4 regions of the Peribacillus sp. NPDC096540 genome follow, and region 4 is predicted to be linked to each of the others. Evidence: riboswitches for the same ligand, from Rfam matches in the RefSeq annotation. Region 4 holds a riboswitch; each other region holds the start of a gene.
The links. Region 4 has a riboswitch for cobalamin ahead of ACQKMR_RS25465 (hypothetical protein). Riboswitches for the same ligand answer to the same signal wherever they lie in the genome.
Positions count from the first base shown of each region.

Region 1: it holds a riboswitch for cobalamin, as region 4 does, so the genes downstream of both, ACQKMR_RS19090 (ribonucleoside-diphosphate reductase subunit alpha) here and ACQKMR_RS25465 (hypothetical protein) in region 4, are expected to answer to the same signal.
Region 2: it holds a riboswitch for cobalamin, as region 4 does, so the genes downstream of both, metE (5-methyltetrahydropteroyltriglutamate--homocysteine S-methyltransferase) here and ACQKMR_RS25465 (hypothetical protein) in region 4, are expected to answer to the same signal.
Region 3: it holds a riboswitch for cobalamin, as region 4 does, so the genes downstream of both, ACQKMR_RS20160 ((2Fe-2S) ferredoxin domain-containing protein) here and ACQKMR_RS25465 (hypothetical protein) in region 4, are expected to answer to the same signal.

Region 1 covers NZ_JBNNTG010000024.1:35,755-41,478, forward strand. The annotation lists gene ACQKMR_RS19090 (ribonucleoside-diphosphate reductase subunit alpha) at 1-1,868, opposite strand, end outside; cobalamin riboswitch at 2,006-2,186, opposite strand; gene ACQKMR_RS19095 (manganese-dependent inorganic pyrophosphatase) at 2,480-3,409, shown strand; gene ACQKMR_RS19100 (hypothetical protein) at 3,534-3,680, opposite strand; gene ACQKMR_RS19105 (helix-turn-helix domain-containing protein) at 4,323-5,724, shown strand, end outside.
Region 2 covers NZ_JBNNTG010000027.1:84,426-90,149, reverse strand. The annotation lists gene ACQKMR_RS20685 (NAD(P)-dependent oxidoreductase) at 1-320, opposite strand, end outside; gene ACQKMR_RS20680 (hypothetical protein) at 244-651, opposite strand; gene ACQKMR_RS20675 (aminopeptidase) at 867-1,976, opposite strand; gene bcp (thioredoxin-dependent thiol peroxidase) at 1,988-2,458, opposite strand; gene ACQKMR_RS20665 (potassium channel family protein) at 2,521-2,937, opposite strand; cobalamin riboswitch at 3,228-3,418, shown strand; gene metE (5-methyltetrahydropteroyltriglutamate--homocysteine S-methyltransferase) at 3,574-5,724, shown strand, end outside.
Region 3 covers NZ_JBNNTG010000026.1:77,118-82,841, reverse strand. The annotation lists gene ACQKMR_RS20180 (precorrin-8X methylmutase) at 1-319, opposite strand, end outside; gene cobK (precorrin-6A reductase) at 332-1,102, opposite strand; gene ACQKMR_RS20170 (sirohydrochlorin chelatase) at 1,099-2,016, opposite strand; gene cobJ (precorrin-3B C(17)-methyltransferase) at 2,035-3,690, opposite strand; gene ACQKMR_RS20160 ((2Fe-2S) ferredoxin domain-containing protein) at 3,705-4,073, opposite strand; cobalamin riboswitch at 4,225-4,414, opposite strand; cobalamin riboswitch at 4,629-4,824, shown strand; gene ACQKMR_RS20155 (hypothetical protein) at 4,808-4,981, shown strand; gene ACQKMR_RS20150 (energy-coupling factor ABC transporter permease) at 5,002-5,724, shown strand, end outside.
Region 4 covers NZ_JBNNTG010000048.1:8,333-14,056, forward strand. The annotation lists gene ACQKMR_RS25450 (DUF4129 domain-containing transglutaminase family protein) at 1-1,213, opposite strand, end outside; gene ACQKMR_RS25455 (DUF58 domain-containing protein) at 1,210-2,406, opposite strand; gene ACQKMR_RS25460 (AAA family ATPase) at 2,406-3,362, opposite strand; cobalamin riboswitch at 3,564-3,783, shown strand; gene ACQKMR_RS25465 (hypothetical protein) at 3,943-4,488, shown strand; gene ACQKMR_RS25470 (helical backbone metal receptor) at 4,492-5,442, shown strand.

The DNA.
Region 1 (5,724 bases), on a different contig from region 4:
TCCATCCATTTTTCATCGGTATAGTCACGAAGTTCGAAATATTGGCCTGTATGCCAATCAGATCCTTCAAAGTATGGGTACGTTCCTTTTTCCTTAGCCAATTCATTGGACGCTTTGATAGTTAAGTAAGCAATTTTTTCGTATAAAGAATCAGCATATTGAACGGCCTCATCTGATTCCCAATATATATTCTGGGTGGCAAGTAAATGATGCCATCCAAATGTTCCTAAGCCAATAGCCCGGTAACGCTTGTTTGAGATGGATGCTTGCTTCACCGGAAGATTGTTCACATCAATTACGTTATCGAGCATGCGAATCTGAATCGGAATCAATCTTTCTAATACATCGCTACTTACCGCGCGAGGCAGATTAATGGAAGAAAGGTTACATACAACGAAATCGCCGCTTTTACGAACTACAACTACATCCCCATCTTCTGTTTCGTATTCATCCGTGATCGTTGAAGGGCTTAAGTTTTGAGCAATCTCTGTGCAAAGGTTGGAACAATAAATCATTCCTTTATGTTTATTAGGATTCTTACGGTTCATTTCATCACGATAGAACATATACGGTACGCCTTCTTCTAGCTGAGAAATCATAATGCTTTTCATGATGTCCATCGCGTTGATTTTTTCAAAGCTATAGCTAGGAAGTGTGCCATTTTCCGCAGCCTCAACAGCGAGAGCGTAATGATGTCTGAAGCTTCCTTCGCCTTTTTTCTCGTCATAAAAATCTTCGAGTGAGAATCCAAGGGTTTGCTTTACGGTATGTGGGTCGAAAAGATACCATTCTTTCCGATCGCGTACGGCTTCCATGAACAAATCAGGAATACATACACCTGTAAAAATATCATGAGCTTTCAACCGGTCATCACCGTTTTGTGTCTTCAAGTCAAGGAAACTCATGATATCTTTATGCCAAGCATCCAAATAAATCGCGATTGCCCCTTTACGCTGACCTAATTGATCTACGCTGACAGCTGTCTGGTTAAACAAACGGATCCAAGGGGTCGTGCCTGAACTGTTTCCAGAGAAACCACGGATATCTGAACCAAGTGAGCGGATTTTACCGACGTAAAGTCCTACACCACCGCCGAATTTAGATACTTTAGCGGCATCATAGTTCGATAGATAAATGCCATCAATAGAATCTTCAATCGCATCAATAAAGCATGAACTTAACTGGCCATGCGTTTTTCCTGCGTTTGATAGGGTAGGTGTCGCGACGGTCATGTACAGATTGGACATCGCCCAGTATGCCTCTTTCACAAGTTGTAGGCGATGTTCTGTTTTTTCCATTCTCATAATTTCCATAGCGATAATCATGAAGCGCTCCTGAGGCAGTTCGTAGACCTTGTCTTTTTTCGGACGGGCTAGGTAGCGGTCGTTTAATAGGTAGATGCCAATATAAGAAAATAGTTTATCTTTTTCCGGATCGATCTCTAAGCCCAATTCTTCTATTTCTTCTTTGGAGTAAGAGTTGAGTAGTTCGGGTTTATAAATCGGGTAGCGTTGTCCCTCTTGCAGTTGAGAGAGTTCTGCGATTAATTCATAGAACGGACCATAGCTCACACTCTCATAGCCCCGATTTGCTTGTGCATCCCTGTACATGGTATTCAAAAGTTCTGCTGCAGCAACAAACGTCCAATCTGGAGCATCTATGTCCACACTTTCGAGAGCAAGCTGGATCAGTTTTTTTGATGTTTGTTCTTCTGTTGATTCACTTTTACGATCTAGCCATTTTGTAAAACGCTTTTTGAATTTTTCCATATCAAGCTGGCCTTCGAATTCCTTGGATAACATCTCAAGCTGGATAGAACTTGTTTCTGTGTCATTTTTCTCTATAGTAGAGTTATATGTTTGAGTCATGAATAATCCTCCTTGTAAACTTCCGTTACATAAAAAAATCCGCCCAATAAATTGAGCGGATCAAACGATAGAATAAAAGAGCCATGAAAAAATAGCCGTTATACTATCGTTTCATCATCTCAATCCCCGAAGAATAAGAAACGTGAAAAATCCAGGCAGGTCTCCTGACTCATGATCATCCTACTTTGAGTTCTTCCCGTATAAAGAGCTATACAGTGGTTTTCTCATTTCGTCACATTTACAGTTGCGGGGACAGTTCCGGGTTTACACCGGATTCCCTTTTCAGCCATCACTGGCACCTTGGATTATATATAATTCTATATATAGTTATTTTTGTGGTTTTTAATATCAATATCTAGTATTTATGCTTATATTATCGTAAGCCATATGAGACGATAATTCAACTAATATATTTGAGAAAAACCAATCCTTATCTATTGACAAAGTGAGGGAAGAGGAAAAAAGATAGAAAGAATTAATAGAGAAATGGGAAATTCAAACACTGAATATAAGAGATTTTATGTTAAAATAAAGTGTATAGTAAAGGTGGATCTCCCTTATAGTAATGATAGAGGTTCCCGGAAAAATATTTATTAAAAGGAGAAATAATCTTGGAAAAAGTATTAGTTTTTGGACATAAAAACCCGGATACAGACACAATCTGTTCAGCTATCGCTTATGCGGATCTGAAAAAACAACTAGGTATCAACGCTGAACCTGTTCGTCTTGGTGAAGTGAATGGTGAAACACAATATGCATTAGACCAATTCAAATTCGAAGCTCCTCGTCTTGTAGAAAAAGTGGCAGGGGAAGCGGATGGTGTGATTTTAGTCGATCACAACGAACGTCAGCAAAGTGCTGAAGACATTGACCAAGTCCGAGTATTAGAAGTTATCGACCATCACCGTATCGCTAACTTTGAAACAAGTGATCCTTTATATTACCGCGCAGAACCAGTTGGCTGCACGGCAACTATTTTAAATAAAATCTATAAAGAAAACGGTATTGAAGTACCTAAAGCAATCGCAGGTCTAATGCTGTCTGCCATCATTTCCGATTCTTTATTGTTCAAATCTCCAACCTGCACAGAGCAAGACGTTGCAGCAGCAATGGAATTAGCGGAGATTGCCGGAGTCAATGCTGAAACATACGGCTTAGAAATGTTAAAAGCAGGCGCTGACCTTAGCGACAAAACAATTGCCCAGCTAATTACTCTTGATGCAAAAGAATTCTCTATGGGAACTGCGAAAGTGGAGATTGCTCAAGTCAATGCTGTGGATCCGAACGAAGTACTTGCAAAACAAGCTGAATTAGAAGCAGCTATTGAAGCGGTTATTGCTACGAAAGAATTAGATTTATTCTTATTCGTTGTAACGGATATTTTAACAAATGATTCTGTTGCCTTGGCTCTTGGGAAATCAACGGAAGCAGTTGAAAAAGCTTATAACGTTACATTGAGCAACAACATTGCCGTCTTAGAAGGCGTTGTATCACGTAAAAAACAAATCGTGCCGGTTTTAACGGACATATTCACTAAATAAAGATGTGAAAAGGGTGCTCTGAAAACTTCGAGCACCCTTTCTATGAACTTTAATAATCAATTTTCAATCATGTCTATAAAAAAGGACTCAAACAAGTCATTTAAATGACGTTTGAGTCTTTTTTTTAATTCAAAGCATCCTTCTCTTTTTCATAGGCGATGACAATTAGTTCTTTATTTGCGTCCTGGCCTAGTTTACTTTCAAAGCTTTTTAGTTCATTCAGTAAATCTTGTGACAGGTTTGCTGCCGTATAATCCTGCTCGGATATCATACTTTTTACTCCTTCCATCTAGATATATTTCATGTATCTATTTTGTCAGTTTAAAAAGTTTCTATTCAGCAAAATTTAAACTTAAGATATTTTACTATCATAAGTGGCGAGCTTTTCAAGCAATTGGGAACTTTCCTGATCGAGACCAAGTATCTGGGAAGAATCACCAACTGAAATTTAAGGACAACCTTATCAACTGCGCCGACTGCAGAAGCATCCCATATTTTTGAATGGGAAAAATCAATGGTGATAGAATCAGACTTTTCATATACCTCGAACTTGGAAACAAAGTCCTGGACCGAGGCAAAAAATAATTATCCGGTTATACGATAAATAATTTTATTAGCCTGAGCGTCCTCTGTTTTTTCAACCGACACTTTAGAAATTTTAGCCGAGAAGAAAATCATGCTCAATATGGGCTATTCATTCAAGAATCTGCAACATGATAGAAAGAAGCATTTTTATTGCCGATAATATTTATAGAAGGAAACAATGCACTAACATAAGAATCATTGGATTTAAATGTTTGAATTTCCAAAGACTTCTGTTTACCTTTTGCTATATGTTACTATTAATATACTGATTTTTCTGTATTTACAGTAGGTTATTCTTCAACAATGGATAAGAACAGGGGATGCTCCTATGAATAAAAGTGAGAAGAGAACTAAATTAGTAGAAAAAATTGAAACGCATTTGAGAATGACTGCAAGAAATTTAGTGAAATTCGATACAATTCAGGAAACTTTGGATTTTACGGTAGAATCCTTTCAATTGGAGTTTTCATGGGATTTCGTGGCAATCGTTTTAAGAGAAGATGATATCTTATATCCAAAAGTCTGGAAAGGCGGTTCGCCGCATTTTGCAGATTCTTTTCCAATTCACCTAAGTGAATGCTCTCCGGAGATTCTCGAAGAAGGATGGGATATTAGTAGGAAAAAAGAAAGCAGCCTCAATTGCAAATTTTATAAGTTAATGAAAAATGAAAGAATTTCAACCTGGTTTACTGTTCCTTTAAAAGATGATGGAATCAGCTATGGGTTCTGTATTATTGGTTTTCATAATTTCGTTCCTTTAATTTCTGAAGTTGAGCAAATTTTTGTTGAATTTGGAAAAGATGTCGCAGTTGCTATGCAGCTTGCAAAGGAGAAGGAATTTGAGAAACGAAAGTTAAGCAGCATAAGATGGGTCAATGAAAATGTGACACCGGGTTCATCGATGGAAGAGTTAGTGCAAAAGGTGCTAGAGCTATCATGCCAAGGTACGATGGCGGAGGACGCCTCCATCTATTTGTTCAATGAATCGGAAAACTGTTTTTATTTGCAAAGCCCTTTGATAGGCTCTCCTAAACTGGAAGAAACTATTGCGGTTAGAGGAGAGAATAAATTAAGTACATACTTTCCATTTTTTGAAAAATCGGGTGGCTTTCAGTTGTCGGTTCCGTTGGTGGTCAATCTTAAGACTGTGGGAATGATTCATTTAGCCAATAAGGCAATGGGTGCATTCACAGTGGGGGATCTCGAGCTTCTAAAATTCTTATCAAACCATGTGGCCGCATTATTTGAAAACGCTAGGCTATATTTAAATGAAATTTATTTAAAGCAGCGGTTACAAAGGATTATGGGCTATCAACAGGAACTGGTCAAAGAGACATTGTACGGGGAAGATTTTGATGTCATCACGGATACCCTCAGCAGGTTGTTGTCTTGTTCGATTATACTTTTTGATAGATTTTTTAGGTACATCTCTATTCACCTAGAAAACGAGGATGAATATTCACTTCCCGATATATATAGTCTTATCGAGAAAGAGAAAGCGAAAATTGGTAAGGAAAAACGGGGAATATGGCTCGGGGATTTAAAAAAGGATTCGACATCGATTGGTTTTTGGCCGGTTATAGGAAGTGGAGAATTATTAGGCTATTTAGCGATCATCACAAATAAGAATGCTGTGGATGAGGTTACGAATTTAACAATTGGACATGCCCTAAATGTATATGCCATTCAGTTCATCAAACAAAAACTGATTATGGAAACTAAAGAGCAGG
Region 2 (5,724 bases), on a different contig from region 4:
TCGAAAGATGCGGTGTGACCGTTACATTTTAACACTTCCTCGTAAACCAGATCACCGCGTCCAATATTCACGAAAACGGCAGAAGCTTTCATAGCTTTAAAGTGTTCTTTTTGCAACAGATTCTGTGTTTCAATCGTGCTTGGCAGAACAGATGCGATGTAATCTGCTTCCGGTAATACCCCATATAGACGATCAATGTGCTGCACAGGATTTCCGCTCCGATTGACCCCAATTGTCGTCATCCTAAAGGCATTCCCAAGACGCGCTACCTCTCCGCCAATTGCACCAGCACCAAGAATGAGTATCGATCGATTTCCCATTCAATTCTCCTACTTCTATCTTTCTATCCCAAAGCTCGTCTGATTCATTCTTGATAAGCTGTTTCACTTTCTTTTCGTACCGCAAAAGCATCCCAATCGTGTACTCTGCCATCGGTATTTTATGGATACCTCTTGCATTTGTTACCAAAATCCCGCGATTCTCAATGGCTTTAAAAGGCATTAATTCCATACCTGCACTCATAACCATAATCCATTTTAAATTCGGTGCTTTCTCAATTGTCTCATCTGTTAAATCTTCGCCGTATGTAATTAGGATTTCCGCTCCGCGCAGTGGTTCATCCTCCCAATCCTCTTGATAAACGAAATTCAAAGCAGGAAAGGTATCCTCCATCTTCTTTTGGATATCTTCGTTTGGAATGATTGTGAAAGTAATTACATATTTTATCTCTCCTTTTAATAACAAAAAAAAACACGGGCTCTGTATGTCCCGCGCAACTTTCTCTGAGGAGGTATTCCCTTAATAAAGCATATTCAGGTGTCCTCTTTTTGAGTTGGACAAAAGCCTTAACCCTGTAAAAAAAGGCTTTATTTTAATAAATTGGGGTTTAAAGCACGTAGTTCCGGCAACATAAAAATGCCATCCCTTCGGATCAGAATGTCATCAAAGTAGATATCACCACCGCCATATTCAGGGCGCTGGATCAAAACCATATCCCAATGTGTAGAAGAACGGTTTCCATTATCAGCCTCTTGATATGCTTGGCCAGGAGTTAGATGCAGACTGCCACATATTTTCTCATCAAACAAAATATCGTCCATTGGCTCCATAATAAATGGATTGATTCCAAGCGCGAATTCCCCAATAAAACGGGACCCTTCATCTACATCAAGAATCTCGTTCATTTTAGAACTTTGATTGGAATCTGCTTTCGTAATTTTCCCCTTTTGCAAGGTTAAAACTATGTCACGAAAGGTGACTCCTTGATATGTTGAAGGGGTGTTGAAGGCTATCTTACCATGAACACTCTCTTTTACGGGTGCCGTGAACACTTCCCCGTCCGGTAAATTGTTTTTCCCAGCGCATATGACAGCCGGCATTCCTTTAATGGAAAAGGTGAGGTCTGTCCCTGGTGATACAATTCGAACTTTTTCAGTATGCTCCATCAATAGCTTAAGCGGTTTCAGTGCTACTTCCATTTTTCCGTAATCCATTGTGCAAACGTTTAATAGAAAGTCTTCATACCTGCTAAAGCTCATGCCAGCTTTTTGTGCTGAGCTAGTGGTCGGGTAATTAAGTAAAACCCAGCGCCTGTTGTTTACATAGAAAAGAGTCGACGACTTCATCGCTTCTCCATGAAGACGATGCCTCTCTGCAGGTACATCTGCCAAATCAGCATTGTTATCTTCACCGGAGATGATTATTATCGCATCAATATCAGTATATTTCCTCAAAGTCCATTGTGATAAGGTATCAAGTTGTTCCTTCACATTCCCTTTTAACAAGTGGCAGCTTATTTCATCGTCTTCCAGTTCTACATATGGATATGCCCCAACTCTGTATGTTTCTTTAATCAGTTCTTTCAATAACGGTTTCGTGCTGATATGACCCCGTATCAAGATTCTCTCTTTTGGCTGTAATTGTACGGAATGATGAATCAGCCTTGCAGCAAGCCTGGTTATTCGCTTATCCTTCATCTGCCTGTACCTTATTTTTCTAGATCACGAAGAGTTTCAAGCGCTTCTTCAACATGCCCTTTAACTTTTACTTTACGCCATTCTTTAACGATCGTTCCTTCTTTATCAATCAGAAAAGTTGAACGTTCTATACCCATATATTCCTTACCGAAGTTCTTTTTTAATTTCCATACATCATATAATTCAGCAGCTTCTTGATTTTCGTCAGCTAGCAGCAGAAAAGGTAACCCATATTTTTCAATGAATTTTTCATGACGCGCCGCCGGGTCTGGACTAATCCCTATTATGACAGCATTCAATTCCTCAAACTGCTCATTGTGGTCACGGAAATCACAAGCCTCCGTTGTGCAACCAGGCGTCATGTCTTTCGGATAAAAATATAAAACAACGTGTTTGCCTTTAAAATCCGATAGGGACACTTTTTCACCGTTGTTTGCAGGTAGTTGAAAATCAGGTGCTTTTTCTCCAATTTTAACAGTCATTCTAACCCCTCCATTTCTTTCATTATGGTAAGCGTACCCAATAATTGAAAGAAACACAACTTTCATTTATTCCTCCTTTCCTGATCTAAATCAATCACTGTCCGAATTACAAACGCGGCCGGGAGCGTATAGCCGATGAATGCCTGGATTGTCGCAATCATCCTGCCCACGCCTATCGGGGCTATATCCCCATACCCTACAGAAAACATCGTCATCGCACTAAAATAAAAAGAAGTCTTCAGTTGCTCGTAAAAACTGCCGTCCAAACGATTGCCCATATCAAGAATCACTGAATGATTCTGAAGCTCGTATAATAAATAAATCAGTGCAAAACCTACTAATATCGTCGCATATAAATTGCCAAGCCACAGCATATCCTCCAGAGAAAACTTCTTTCCTCCCGACTCAACAAGAAATAACGTTCGAATGCTCATCACCATGCAAAAAATGATTCCTGCAATCAAGATGTAAAAAGTCATCCCCCACGCCTCATTTCAAAACAACCCATTCCCCTATACATACTCCCCGTCCAAACAATATATTCTTTATTTAGGGGTCAGACCCCATTTCCCAACATTCACATCCTTAAACAAACCTAGGTGCACCAATAGTTTTGTCGATATAGGGCGGGGTCAGACCCCATTTCCCGAGACTTTTTTCCTTGTTGACCATTTTAGTCGGGATATGTTAAGATTGTCTAAATTTTTATAATAGTTTTTATTTTATAAATTTTTGCCACCTGCAGTTTAATTTACAGCAGGTTTGTGAAATTTCATATGTGGAAATAGGTTCCTAATTTTTTTAGGATTAAAAGGGAAGTCCGGTGTAATTCCGGCACGGTCCCGCCACTGTAATAGGAATGTTAGCGCTATGCAATATGCCACTGATTTTCGGATTGGGAAGGCCTGCCGCTAATAAGATTCCTCAAGTCAGGAGACCTGCCTGTTTCGACAACACTGTTTTAACCTACGGAGAATAGGGAAGTGTTAGGGACCTTATAATTTTAAGGGGTTTTTGTATACCCCTTTATTTTAAGCATTTCTAACTTTCTCTTTTGATGGTTAGGGGTGCTTTTTTTATTGTTATTTTATTAAAAGAAAAAAGAATGTAGGAGGATGGGAATATTGAAAAGTAGTAGTTTAGGGTACCCGCGAATTGGGGAAGATCGTGAATGGAAACGCACATTAGAAGCTTACTGGTCCGGAAAAATCGATGAATCGGAGTTTACAGCACAGCTAGAAGCCATCCGTTTAGGCAACTTACAAAAGCAAAAGGACCAAGGTATTGATATTATTCCTGTCAATGACTTTACTTTATATGATCAAATGCTCGATATGTCTGTAATGTTCGGTCTTGTTCCTGAGCGTTATTCAGCCTATAAAGGCGGCACCGTTCCCCTTTCTGTATATTATTCTATGGCTCGCGGAAACAAGGATGAAGTTGCTTCTGAAATGACGAAATGGTTCAATACAAATTATCACTATATCGTTCCCGAATTAAAACCGTCAAAGCTGACTTTGACAGAAAATAAACCACTTGCTTCTTATCGCGAAGCCAAAGAAAAACTAGGAATTGAAGCTAAGCCCGTGTTAGTCGGACCTTATACTTTTATTACTCTGTCTAAAGGCTACAATAAACAAGATGTACCTGGAATCATCCTTAGTCTCCTGCCTTTATACACACAAATTCTGCAAGAGTTAGAACATGAAGGCGTGAAGTGGGTGCAAATCGATGAGCCCTCCCTTGTTTCATCCATTTCTAAAGATGATATGCAAACTGTTACTTACTTATATGAAAAATTGAGTGAAGCAGCTCCAAACTTGAACATCATGCTACAAACATACTTTGATGCGGTAGAGCACTACCAAGAGGTGATTGAATTACACGTTCAAGGGATCGGTCTTGATTTTGTCCATGATAAAGGGAAGAACCTTAGTAATCTTCAAGAATTCGGTTTCCCGAAAGACAAAGTGCTCGGTGCAGGTGTGATTGATGGGAAAAATATTTGGCTTTCCGATTTATCGAAAAAGAATCAGTTGATCAATACCATCACAAAAACCGTAGCCGAAGACCAAATTTGGCTTCAACCCTCTTGCTCCCTGCTTCATGTACCAGTAACGGTTCGAAATGAGACGGCTCTTACTAAAGAAGTTCAACAGGCCCTTGCCTTTGCTGATGAGAAGCTTGAAGAAATCACTCTACTAGTAAAAGGTAGTAATCAAGGTGCCAATGCAATTGCTGAAAAAGTAGCCACTAACAAATTAGCACTTCAAACGTTAGCAAGTTCAAATGCGCGAAATCATAAAGACGTCCAAACTGGTGTCGAACACGCGAAGAGTAAAACAGCCGGCCGGCAGCTGTCATTTAAAGAGCGCTATCAAAAACAACAGGAATTTTTCAAACTGCCTTTCCTTCCATCAACAACAATCGGAAGCTTTCCGCAGACAGCTGAAGTAAAACAAGCTCGCGGAAAATTCAAACGAGGAGAATGGACTGCTGCTCAATATGAAACATTTGTTAACGAGGAAATCAGCAGATGGATCAATATCCAGGAAGAAATCGGCTTGGATGTTCTTGTACACGGAGAATTTGAACGAACAGATATGGTTGAATTTTTCGGCCATAAGCTAGGAGGATTCGTTTTCCTCGAAAAAGGCTGGGTACAATCTTACGGTTCTCGCTGCGTAAAACCACCTGTTATCTACGGCGATGTTCATTTCATCGAGCCGATGACAGTCCGGGAAAGTGTGTACGCGCAATCCCTGACGAAGAAAACGGTAAAAGGAATGCTGACAGGTCCTGTAACAATTCTGAACTGGTCATTTGTACGTGATGATATTTCAAGGGAGAATGTTTGCTACCAGTTAGCGCTCGCCTTGGAAAAAGAAGTGGGAGCCTTAGAAACTGCCGGAATCAAAATGATTCAGGTGGATGAGCCTGCCCTTAGAGAAGGTCTTCCATTGAAAAAAGGCGACCGCGATGAATATTTAAAATGGGCTGTGAACTCCTTCTTGATTTCCACTTCAAGTGTGGAAGATACAACTCAAATTCACACGCATATGTGTTATTGCGATTTCAACAGCTTCATGGATGTCATCTCTTCCCTGGATGCCGATGTAATTTCCATAGAAACATCTCGCAGCCACGGTGAACTAGCTTCCGCATTTGAGGAAAAAACGTATGAAAAGGGTATTGGTCTAGGAGTATATGATATTCACAGTCCACGCGTTCCTGCAGTCGAGGAAATGGTCGATATGATTGAACGA
Region 3 (5,724 bases), on a different contig from region 4:
CTGAAATATAACAATGCACATCCCCGCCATGTTTTTGAAAACGTTTTTTCCCCGTTCCGCTTTCTATCATTTGAACATCGGCAATAACATGTCTTCCTTTGCGGATTGCTTCCACACCAGCTTGAATAGCATTTGGATGGATAATGACGCTTCTTCCTAATTCAAAGTCTGCTGATGCATGAATTACACGGCGAACTATCTTCCACTCATCTTCTGAAAAATCATGATTACCCATTTCTTCAGCAATAATTGAAAAACTATAATCATAAATTTTATCTGGATCAACCGTTAGGGGTTTAAAATCTGTTTTAAAATCCATCGTATATTCCTCCTATTTTTCGTTTAGTTGTTTTTTCAAATCGGCAATGACCAGATTAAAATTGGAATGAACATTTTTATAATCAACATCGGGACGAGAAATCATAATCGTCTCAATTCCACATTCCAATGCGGCTTCCAATTTCTCATCAACAGATCCAACCTTGCCACTTTCTTTTGTAATCATTAACGTGACACCATATTGATTGTAAATCGCTTTGTTCAATTCTTTTGAAAATGGACCTTGAACCGCGACTATATTTTTTTGCTCAATCCCTAACTGAGCACATTTTTCCATATTATCAATGCGCGGGAGCATTCTCGCTATCACTCTTGTATTCTCCAAACCTACTAACTCTTTAGCAAAAATCGCTAAGGTTTTACTACCAGTCGTTAGCATAATAACTCCCCGCTTTGTAGCAGCAAGCTTGGCGGCTTCAGCATAATCACGAACCATAATCAATTTCTCATTCTGGAATCGTTGACTTTCACGCTCATATCGAATATAAGGAACATTTGCTTCCTTTGATGCCTGAAGAGCGTTTTTAGATGCTTCTTCTGCAAATGGGTGACTTGCATCAACTACCGCTCGAAAGCCTTTTTCGATGATTAAAGATGCCATATCTGTTGCAGTTAATCGTCCAATACGAGTTGTTATCTTCGCATCTTGCAAACTTTTCGCTGCCGACTCGGTCACTACCGTTGCCAGAACTTGGAATCCCACCTGTTGGATTTCAATCGCTAATTCCCTTGCATCGCTTGTACCTGCTAAGAACAAAATCATTTTGTCGTCCCCACCACTTGCTCATCATGGTCATGGTGGTCATGTCCATGGTCGTGTTCATGGTCGTGTTCATGGTCGTGATCGTGGTGATGGTGATGATGGGCATGACCATGTTCCTCGACATGTTTACGATAGTTTTCTAAATCACGGGTACCACTTGATCTTCCTTCGCTAGCTTCGATAACACGTTCTTTCAGTATGGTTTGTAATGTTGGATGATAACCAAAGTATTTCGCCAAAACAAATTCATGCTCTGAATATTGGTCTTGATAGCCTGTTAGCATCTTTTCCATTCTCTCCATTAACACACCTGTGAAGAGGAAATATGGAAGCATCACTATTTTTTTTGCCCCTAACCGAATACAGCGTTCAATGCCTTCATCAACAAACGGATCCGTAACACCCATGAAGGCATTTTCGACCCATTTCACATTTAATTTTTCCCACAATAATCGTGAAATTTTATATATATCACTATTTGCATCAGCGTCACTTCCACCTCGACCTATCAGCAAAATTGCTGTCTCCGGGTGTTCCAAAGATGTATCGAATCCAACTTCCTCAAGGCGATCTGTCAGAATCGTCAATACTTCATGGTGAACACCAATCGTTTGTCCATATGTGAATGTAACAGCTGGATATTTATTCCTTCCATCCTCTATTTCAGCTGGAATATGTAATTTTGAATGTCCTGCATGTAGCAAAATAATCGGAATGACGATAACTTCAGTGGCTCCTCTTTTTATACAATTGTCAATGCCTTGGGATATATTTGGCGTGGCAAATTCCAAGAAGCATGTTTCAATCAATAAGCAGTCGTCCATTATCGGAATCATATTTTTTATAAAACGAATAACCTCTTCGTTTCCAGAAGCTAATCGGCTTCCGTGTCCTACGAATAATACTGCTTTCATTTGTTATCCCCCTCTTGATTAGTCTTCACAAGGCGCAGGCTCTATTTTTATTTTGGGAGCAATGTCTTGATATAAATAGCCTTGTATCTTTTTCGCCCGTTTAAAATATTTAAATAGTCGTTCATTAGGATGGGCATTTTGTTTATATTCGTTGACAATGTTTGTAATTAATTCAACTAGTTGATCCGGTTCAATTCCTTCAGCAACAGGTTGACCAGGATGAGCAGTTCTGCCCACCGGTTTAGCTCCAAGGAATAAATCAAATTTCCCTTTTCGGAAAACGATCCCGATATCATCCATTACTGCACTATAACAAGCCATTCCACACCCATTAAAACCAATGTTCATTTCCTTAGGCATATCAATCCCACCAAGCACCCTCTGTATTTCATCCGCGTAAGGAATGGATTCCACTTTTTCACCATCACAGAAATCACAAGCTTTTAAGGTCAGTACATCCCCAATTGGCGATAATAAAAAGTTTGCTGTTTGCAATTTTCCAGTAATAACTTCTGGATCTGTTGTAGGAATCTTTAAAACGATTTTATGATTTGGCGTGTATTCCATCGTTCCTTTCTCTCCAACAACTTCTGCAAGTGTCATCATTTGTTTGGGAGTAAATTGCTTGTTCGCCACACCTGGGCTAACGGCAAGCTCGAATACCGACTCAATTTTTTGCTGAACAACTGGCGTAATAGATTGCTGGACTGTTTGACCCTTAACTTTTATGAGTGCTTCCATTGCCACTTCAAAAGAAGTGCGCTTTTTTTCTGGGGCTTTTGTAAGCAACCCAACTCCGCCAGTCGACTCGGTGTACGCTTCCTGTATAGATGCCGTTTCTTGATCTAATGCCCACGGTTCTGCTTCTTTTTGCAAGCGTTGATGCGGCTTCAATGGTTGCCTTTCCGAATTCAATGTATACTTTCTTTGATATCCACGTGGCGTGATGATTTTGTCATCATATAAAAAGGTAGATGAATTTCCAATAATGACGGTCGTTAGCATCCCAATATCGTGATTTAACATGTCTTTCAAATTGGTTATCACAATATCCTGACGATCGCGATAAGCACTTTTCACCAATCCGACAGGTGTTTCGGGCGAGCGATAACGCAGTAAAATTTTCTGTGTTTCAACAATTTGCCTAGTCCGTCTACCGCTTCGAGGATTATAAAGCGCAATGACAAAGTCAGCCATTGCAGCAGCCTCTACTCTTTTGGCAATAAGATCCCAAGGCGTTAAATGGTCACTGAGGCTGATGGTACAGGAATCATGCATAACAGGTGCTCCAAGTAAAGAGGCACATGAATTGATGGCAGAAATACCAGGAATGATTTCAATGGCTACTCCCGTTTCTTCTTTCCACCCTTTTTCAATCAATACTTCATAAACCAGACCAGCCATTCCGTAAACTCCTGCATCACCACTCGAAATTACAGCCACTTTCTTTCCCAACTCCGCCTGTTTCACTGCTTCTTGTGCACGTGATACTTCTTCAGTCATACCCGTACTTATAATCGTTTGATCTGTAAGAAGGCCCTGAATGAGTTCCACATATGTTTTGTAACCAATGATGAAGTCACTTTCTTGAAGGGCTTCTACAGCACGTTTGGTAATATGTTCAAAATTCCCTGGTCCAAAGCCAACGACAAATAATTTACCGTTTGTACTCATTTAGACATCTCCTTTTACGACTTGTCTTTTGAAATTCCTGTTTGAGGTGGAAAATCCGGATTAGGAGTCATTTCTCCATCAGTAAATTGGTAAAGCATCTGCGGAATAAACTTCTCTTCATCGATATTCCGGACAATCTCACGTCCAAAATCAGGTGAGTCCACTCGATACCATGTCCCTTGAGGATATGCAATCACAACGCAGGCATCCTTACACCTGCCGTTACAGCGAGTTCTAGTAGTATGAATTTTTTGATTCAGACCTTGTGAAGTAATTTCATCACGAATTGCTTGTGTTATTTCTTCGCCGCCTTTTTTCATGCAACTACTGCCGTTACAAATCAACAGATGCGAATTTGTGCCTTTCAAGTTCCAAGTTGTCATCTTCTTCCTCCTAAATTCTGAGAAAAGGCAAAATAAAAAACCTTAACTGTTAGAGTTAAGGTTTAAAAAAACTATATGAATAAGGAGCCTCCAGCAAGCAAGATGAAACTCTCAAAATTTCCATAGTTCTTCTACCTTTCCCTCCGAAAAGTATCACACAATTTTAAAAGCAGGTTTCCTGGCTTACGCTTCAATTTACTTTTGTCCCTTCCCAGCTTTATGCCAGTGGTTATCGACAATTTCATCAGCGTTACAGTAGCGGGGGCTGCATCGGATTCTCACCGATTTCCCTATTATCCCTTGCATATTCATACAAGAGCACTTTTAAATTGGAATATTTGGTTTTATAATCATACATTTCTAGTTAACTTTATCTATCATATACCAACTTTATCAAAATTCAATAGTTTATTCCGACTGTTTTGAAAGTTTAATGGTGATAATTCAGCTTCATTCCTTGCTTCTCTGCGATTTTATCCTTCTCAAAAAAAAATATATGAACGGAGTGTAGATGGAATCATTGCTTTATGATACACTAAACGAGAATTTTTCAAAAAATTACATAAGTTTTATGGTGCTGAATTTCTCGGAATTTAGCTTAATAGGGAAGTCGGTGTAAATCCGGCGCGGTCCCGCCACTGTAAAGGGAAGTCCTAATACGTAAAGAATAATCCACTGTCAAACTAGATGGGAAGGAAGTATGAGGATGATGATCCAGAGCCAGGAGACCTGCCATGAAGCGTAAAACTGTTTCAACCTACGAGGATGGGTGTGCGGATCAGGCAGATAAGGCTAATGTTTGGATTATGCTGCAAACTTACTGTTCATTACGCACTTCTTTCTTTTTGAGAGAAGTGCTTTTTATGTTGCCCGCCACTTCTCTTCTCAGCTTTAATCATTTTAAATAATAGCGTCGAAAGGAGAAAAAATGAAAAAAGCCAATTTGAAAATACTTTATTTTGTCATTTTACTACTCTTCATACCAAAGAGAGCAATGGCCATGCATATTATGGAGGGCTTCTTACCAATCGAATGGGCGATATTTTGGTGGGCTGTGACACTTCCATTTTTAATCTTGGGTTACCGTTCCATTAGGTCTAGAGTGAAGGAAAATCCAGAAACAAAAATGATGCTGGGTCTGTCCGGCGCATTCGTTTTTATTTTATCAGCCCTAAAAATCCCTTCCGTAACAGGAAGCTCTTCACACCCTACCGGCGTCGGTTTAGGTTCAATCTTGTTTGGACCGTTGGCCATGAGTGTCGTCGGTTCTATTGTTCTGTTATTTCAAGCTGCATTACTAGCTCATGGAGGATTAACTACGCTAGGAGCCAATGCTTTTTCCATGGCTGTTTGCGGACCGTTCATTGCTTATTTTGTATTCAAAGGCGCTACTAAATTAGGTTGGTCCTTCTCTATTGCTGTTTTCTTAGCAGCTGCATTCGGAGATTTGGGCACCTATGTGGTAACTTCCGTACAGCTTGCCTTAGCTTTCCCCTCGGAGGTGGGAGGATTTATGGCCTCATTTACTAAATTTGCAGGAATCTTTGCCCTTACCCAAATACCTTTAGCAATTAGCGAAGGTTTATTGACAGTCGTTGTCATGAATTTCTTGAAGAAATACAATCTAGGCGAATTGAAATTACTACGAGTG
Region 4 (5,724 bases):
AGACACCCATCGTTTCATCCGGATCTGTGACCTTCCTTAGCTCAGCTATATCAAACCTCTGCATATCATAGGTCATTTCATATTCTTTCAATAGAAGGCGTTCGCCATCTTCCTTTTCGGAAATGATTTTGTCCATATCCTGATAATACTTGAACTCTTTTCCTTTTTTACTCTCGACTTTTTTTAAATAACCGGACTGTGGATGAAGAATATGAGAATACAATTCCATCATGGATACTTTTGCTGACATTTCATCTGCTTTTACCACTTCCGGAATATCGTAAGTATTTAACAAAGTCATTTCCTGGCCGTTAGAAAAAGTGAAAAAGTCCATCCCGTCCTCTAAGGAAACCCATCCTTTTCCAGTATAGATATCTTTGTTCTCTACTTTCCAATAATGACCTGCAGGCGCATTATTATAAAAGACAATAGAACTATCTGGCTCTATCGACCCGCCAAGTTCCGAATCATCTTCATCATACCCCACCCTTTTGTCTATGGAACTACCATCTTCTTTCATCACTTTATCGGAATAAGAAGTAATAAACGGAACTGGATCCGGCCATTGTGGAGAGAACTTAGGGGCACCAAAACCGACAAGGACACTTATCGTGATCATACCCGTTAGTAACAAGATCCATTTCTTAATAGGAGCCCTTGAAAACCTAAGCTGCTCCTGAATGGACAGACGCAGCAAGGCCAGCAGACCGAGCATCGCAAAACCAATAATGATGATTCTTATCATTGCCTTATCACCATCATAGGGAGTAAATGTATCAAGTATCGATATAAAAATCACCGTTAACATAAAAAAGAAAAAGATACTTTGCTTCACCAACACCCAGTAATGAATCAAATATGTCACTAGCCAAAGAAGCAAGAAAAAAAGTAACGTTCGAAATGGATTTGAAAGTAACTCCCATTTTCCATCGTATATATTTGAAAGATTGGCTGTGAAATCCAGCAGATAGTTCGAATGAAGAAACTGTACTGAAATCATTATATAAACACTTAAGAGAATACAGCGGATTAGCCAATGGACATGGAAATAATGCAGTAGTAGGGAAAAAATCACAAACAGAACAAAAACAACAATATTCCCTGTATCCGTGAGTTTCTCAACAGGCCTTAACCATTCTGTGATCAACAACAGACCAAAAGCATACAGAAGGACATCCATCCACTTTTCCAACATGGGCGTTGTAACATTCATTTCTTCATCACCTCTGGTCTGTCGTGCTGCAGATGCCCCTGTTTAAGAAAGCAAACCTTTATTCCCTGTGATAATGCTGCTGATCTAGATTTTTTTTCTTCATCTGTAAAGTCTGCTGGGTTTTTCACACAAAACAACATTACTCCTTGATTAGCGCGGAATGCTCTCAATAATTCGACCTTTTCTAATGTTAATTCCGAGACAACGAAAATCAAAGCTGCGTTTACCGGCAGAATTTCCTTCCTTATGCTCCCGTCCCATGCGATTAACCTACTCGGTTTTTCTTTAGCAAGGCGGTAAAAGATCTTTCGTTTCTGACTACCGCCTCCTCCAGTCGGTAAGATTTGCCTCGATCCCGTACTAGCGAAACCCATCTCTATGCCTTTTTTTAACATGGCATGTACAAAGGAAGCCGTCATTACAATTGCTTCTTCGAAGAAAAGCGATTCCTGATTATCAAGCAAGATAAATACATCACGGTTTTTCTGAACTTCAAATTCCTTTGTCATGATTTCACTTGTTCTAGCCGTTGCCTTCCAGTTAATCCAGGACAACTGATCACCTGGCTGATACTCTCTTACCCCAGACACTACTGAATGTTCCCGTTGTGTTTTTTTTGTTGATCCCACTTGACCCTGATTGAATACAAGTTCAAGATCTCTGTAGGTAAGCTCATGATATGAAGGGAAAACAGTGATTTTTAAAGGTGAATTAAATGTCGCTTCCTTTTCAAAGATGCCAAAAAAGTCTCCTATCCTGAAACGGATTGTTTGAAATTCATGCTCACCCCGTGGCAAATTGTCCAAAGTATATGTCATACTGAAGGTATGCCTGAAACCCGGAAAGACAAGTGTTTTTCTTTGCATCCCCCAATTTACCAATCCCTTCGGCAACTCCTCCTCTACCATCATATATAAAAGAGGCAGCCTGTTTTTACGGGTTACAGTTAAAGCTATTTCTACAGAATCTCCAGCTCGGCATTCTCTTTTGCTGACCTTTCTCTCAACGATCATGTTATTAATCGGATAAAAAAGTAGAATCGTAGAGTACACAGCGAACGGTAAAAATGTATAAAAAATAAACCAACTGACAAAACCTCCTTGAAACATCGCAAAAGAAAAGGAAATCGCCATAAGTAATAACAAGCCAATCACACTCATGTTTTCCTTTAAGATGCTGATCAAGTTCCGCATTAGGTCATAGCTCTCTTCACAGGCACTTGAGTCGTCGCGACAATCTGGTGAATCACCATGCCAGCATCTACTCCCTCATAATTCGCTTCTGGCTTCAAGATAAGTCGGTGGGCAAATACGAACGGTACTAAATATTGCACATCATCCGGTAGAACATAATCTCTGCCCTTCAAAAGTGCATAAGCTTGGGTTGCCTTCATCAATGCAATCGATCCACGAGGACTCACCCCTAAATATACGGTCTCATGCGTACGAGATTGATTTGCCAAATCAACAATATACCGCTTTATTGTGTTATCCACGATCACCGCTTTAGCCTCTTCCTGTAAAGCTATTAATTCCTCTAAAGTAATAACAGATTCTAACTCTTCAAGTGGTGCGGTATATTGAGCCCGGTGCAAAACCTCAATTTCTTCTTCAACACCCGGATAGCCCATTTTCATTTTTAATAGAAAACGATCCAATTGCGCCTCTGGAAGTGGGTATGTTCCTTCGTACTCAATTGGATTTTGTGTCGCCATGACGAAAAAGGGCTTCTCCAATCCCCTTGTAACCCCATCAACCGTCACACTTGCCTCTTCCATTGCTTCAAGCAAGGCGGATTGTGTTTTCGGCGAGGTCCGGTTTATTTCATCGGCTAAAATAATATGGCCCATAATTGGTCCTGGTCTAAAAATAAATTCTTGTTCCTTTGGATTGAAAATTGAAACGCCCGTTACATCTGAAGGTAGTAAATCAGGTGTGAATTGTATACGCTTAAAGTTTGCGCCTATCGATCTTGCCAGTGCTCTGACCATGACAGTCTTGCCTACACCGGGAACATCCTCCAATAAAACATGCCCCCCAGAAAGAAGTGCAACAATGCTTAGTTCTGCTATATCTCGTTTTCCAATAATCACTTTTTCAATATTCCCTAAAATCTTTTCCAGTTTTTGATTTACCTGCTTATAAATCATTCTCTACCTCCTGAGATTACCCTATTACTCTTATATAACACCTATTATATATTCTTTATACTCGACATACATTTTACATTAACCTCCAATTGAACCTTACATTGTAAGTTTACTAGATAATTCGCAAACCATAAATGAAATTCTCTAAAAATATTCATACTGCTTCAGGAAAAAGGTATGGTAAACTGTTGCTAAGTGAATATAAACCTTGCAGAAAAAGGTGCTGCCTTGTCAGCTTAATAGGGAATTCGGTGTAAAGCCGAAGCTGTTTCCGCAACTGTAAGTGCTAATGAAATAAGATAAATACCACTGTTTGAGGATAAAGATTCACACCGACAACCGTTCATCCTGTTCAAATGGGAAGGTTCTTAGAGTAAAATGACGCACGAGCCAGGAGACCTGCCTTTTTTATCGTATTATGCTCTTCGGAAGATAGGAGGATTGTACGGCAGTCTTCCCTCTTTTTCTGTTACAGATACATAGGTGATTGATGCCGACCAATGCCCTTGGTCGGCTTTTTCTTTTGCTGCGAAAAGCGACACAGAGGTGATTTATCTAAATATAAAGAGGAGGAAGAGTTATGGCAAAGAAGGATTTTCGTTTTTTATGCTATCCATACATGCGCGAATCCGAGTCTACCGTCGATTATGAAATACGTACCGACTCTTTGACGACACAAATTGGCTTGGCAGCCTCGTTTACAAAGGATGTTCCAGATGTATACCGTGATTTAATGGAATTGTTGCCGATGGCTTATCATTTAAATGGCTCAGTCCGTGGGAAATTAGCCATTACCGACAATGATCTGAAACGTTTAAGTGCAATCTACGACCATTATGTCGCTGAAGTTAAAGAGCATATTGAGACATTTGTGCTTCCGCAAGGTTCAACAGCTGCCTGTGTTCTGCATACTTGCCGTAGTGAAGCCAAAAAGTCGGTCCGTGCTTTACACAAGGTTAGTTTAGAAAGGGAAATCCCTGGAATTCTCTTTGATTACGCCAATTTGCTTGCAAATGTTCTATTCGTGATGGCTGTCTACGTCAATAAGCAACATGGTATTGAGGAGATTCCTTTTATCAGCAAATCATACCCAACCAAACCCATGAAGAAGAACACGGAGGAATAAATAATGAAGAGAACCTTACGATTTAGTTGGATTTCCACCCTGATACTTGCCCTTTTCCTTACTGGATGTGGAGTAAAGGATGACCAGACGACAAAAGAAAAGAAAGATACTAACAAGACAGAAGAAGTCAAAGCCTATACCGTTACCGATGATACTGGAAAGAAAATAAAATTCGATAAAATTCCGGAAACAGTAGTTTCACTTCAACCAAGTAATACAGAAATTTTATTTGAACTAGGGCTGGGGGATAAGGTCATTGGCGTGACCGATTTCGATAATTACCCAAAGGAAGCAAAAGATATTGAACATGTTTCCGATTCGGTGAATATCAATACAGAGAAAATTATTTCCTTAAAACCAGATGCCATTATTGCTTATACCATTGGTGATGAAACGACGCTAAAGCTGCTTGAAGATGCTGGAATCCCTGTATTCATTATAAAATCCGCGTCAAATTTTGATGATGTATATGGGGATATTGGGCAAATTGCTGAAGTCATGGGCGTAGCTGAAAAAGGCGAAGAATTGGTGAAAGATATCCAAACCCAAATTACAAGTGTTGAGGAAAAAATTGAAACATTAGATGAAAAGGAACAAACCTATTTTGAAATTAGTCCAGCTCCAGAAATCTATACAACAGGATCGGAAACCTTCCAACAAGAAATTCTAGAGACTGCAGGCATTAAAAACATCTTTGCCGATCAAAAAGGCTGGGTTAAAGTTTCAGATGAAGAAATTGTCAAACGAAACCCTAATACTATCCTTACGACTGCTACCTATGCAGATGATGCTGTTGATGAAATTAAATCCCGAAAAGGCTGGGAAAATATCAACGCCGTGAAAAATAATCAAGTCTATCTACTTGATGAAAATATTATGTCACGTCCTGGGCCAAGGATTGGTGAAGCTGTAGAGCTCGCAGCAAATACCGTTTATCCAGACCTATTTAAATAATGCGAAAGAAGGATGTTCCAAAGTTCTTGGAGCATTCTTTCCTTTTTTATCCCTGCTTCTCTGAAGTCATCACTACAACCACACACTCTTCAGGAAGTGCCGCCCTTCATCGCTCATCCCTTATATTTCTTTTTACTTGCTTCTTTTAAGGTCTCCCTTTTTTGCAAAAAACGAACCACCTGCTCTTCTTTCATCTTTATGCTAAAATGAATGCAATCTACTCATAAAAAATTCGAGGTAATGATCATGTATAAAAGATTCTTTATATGGGTCTTAGCAGTC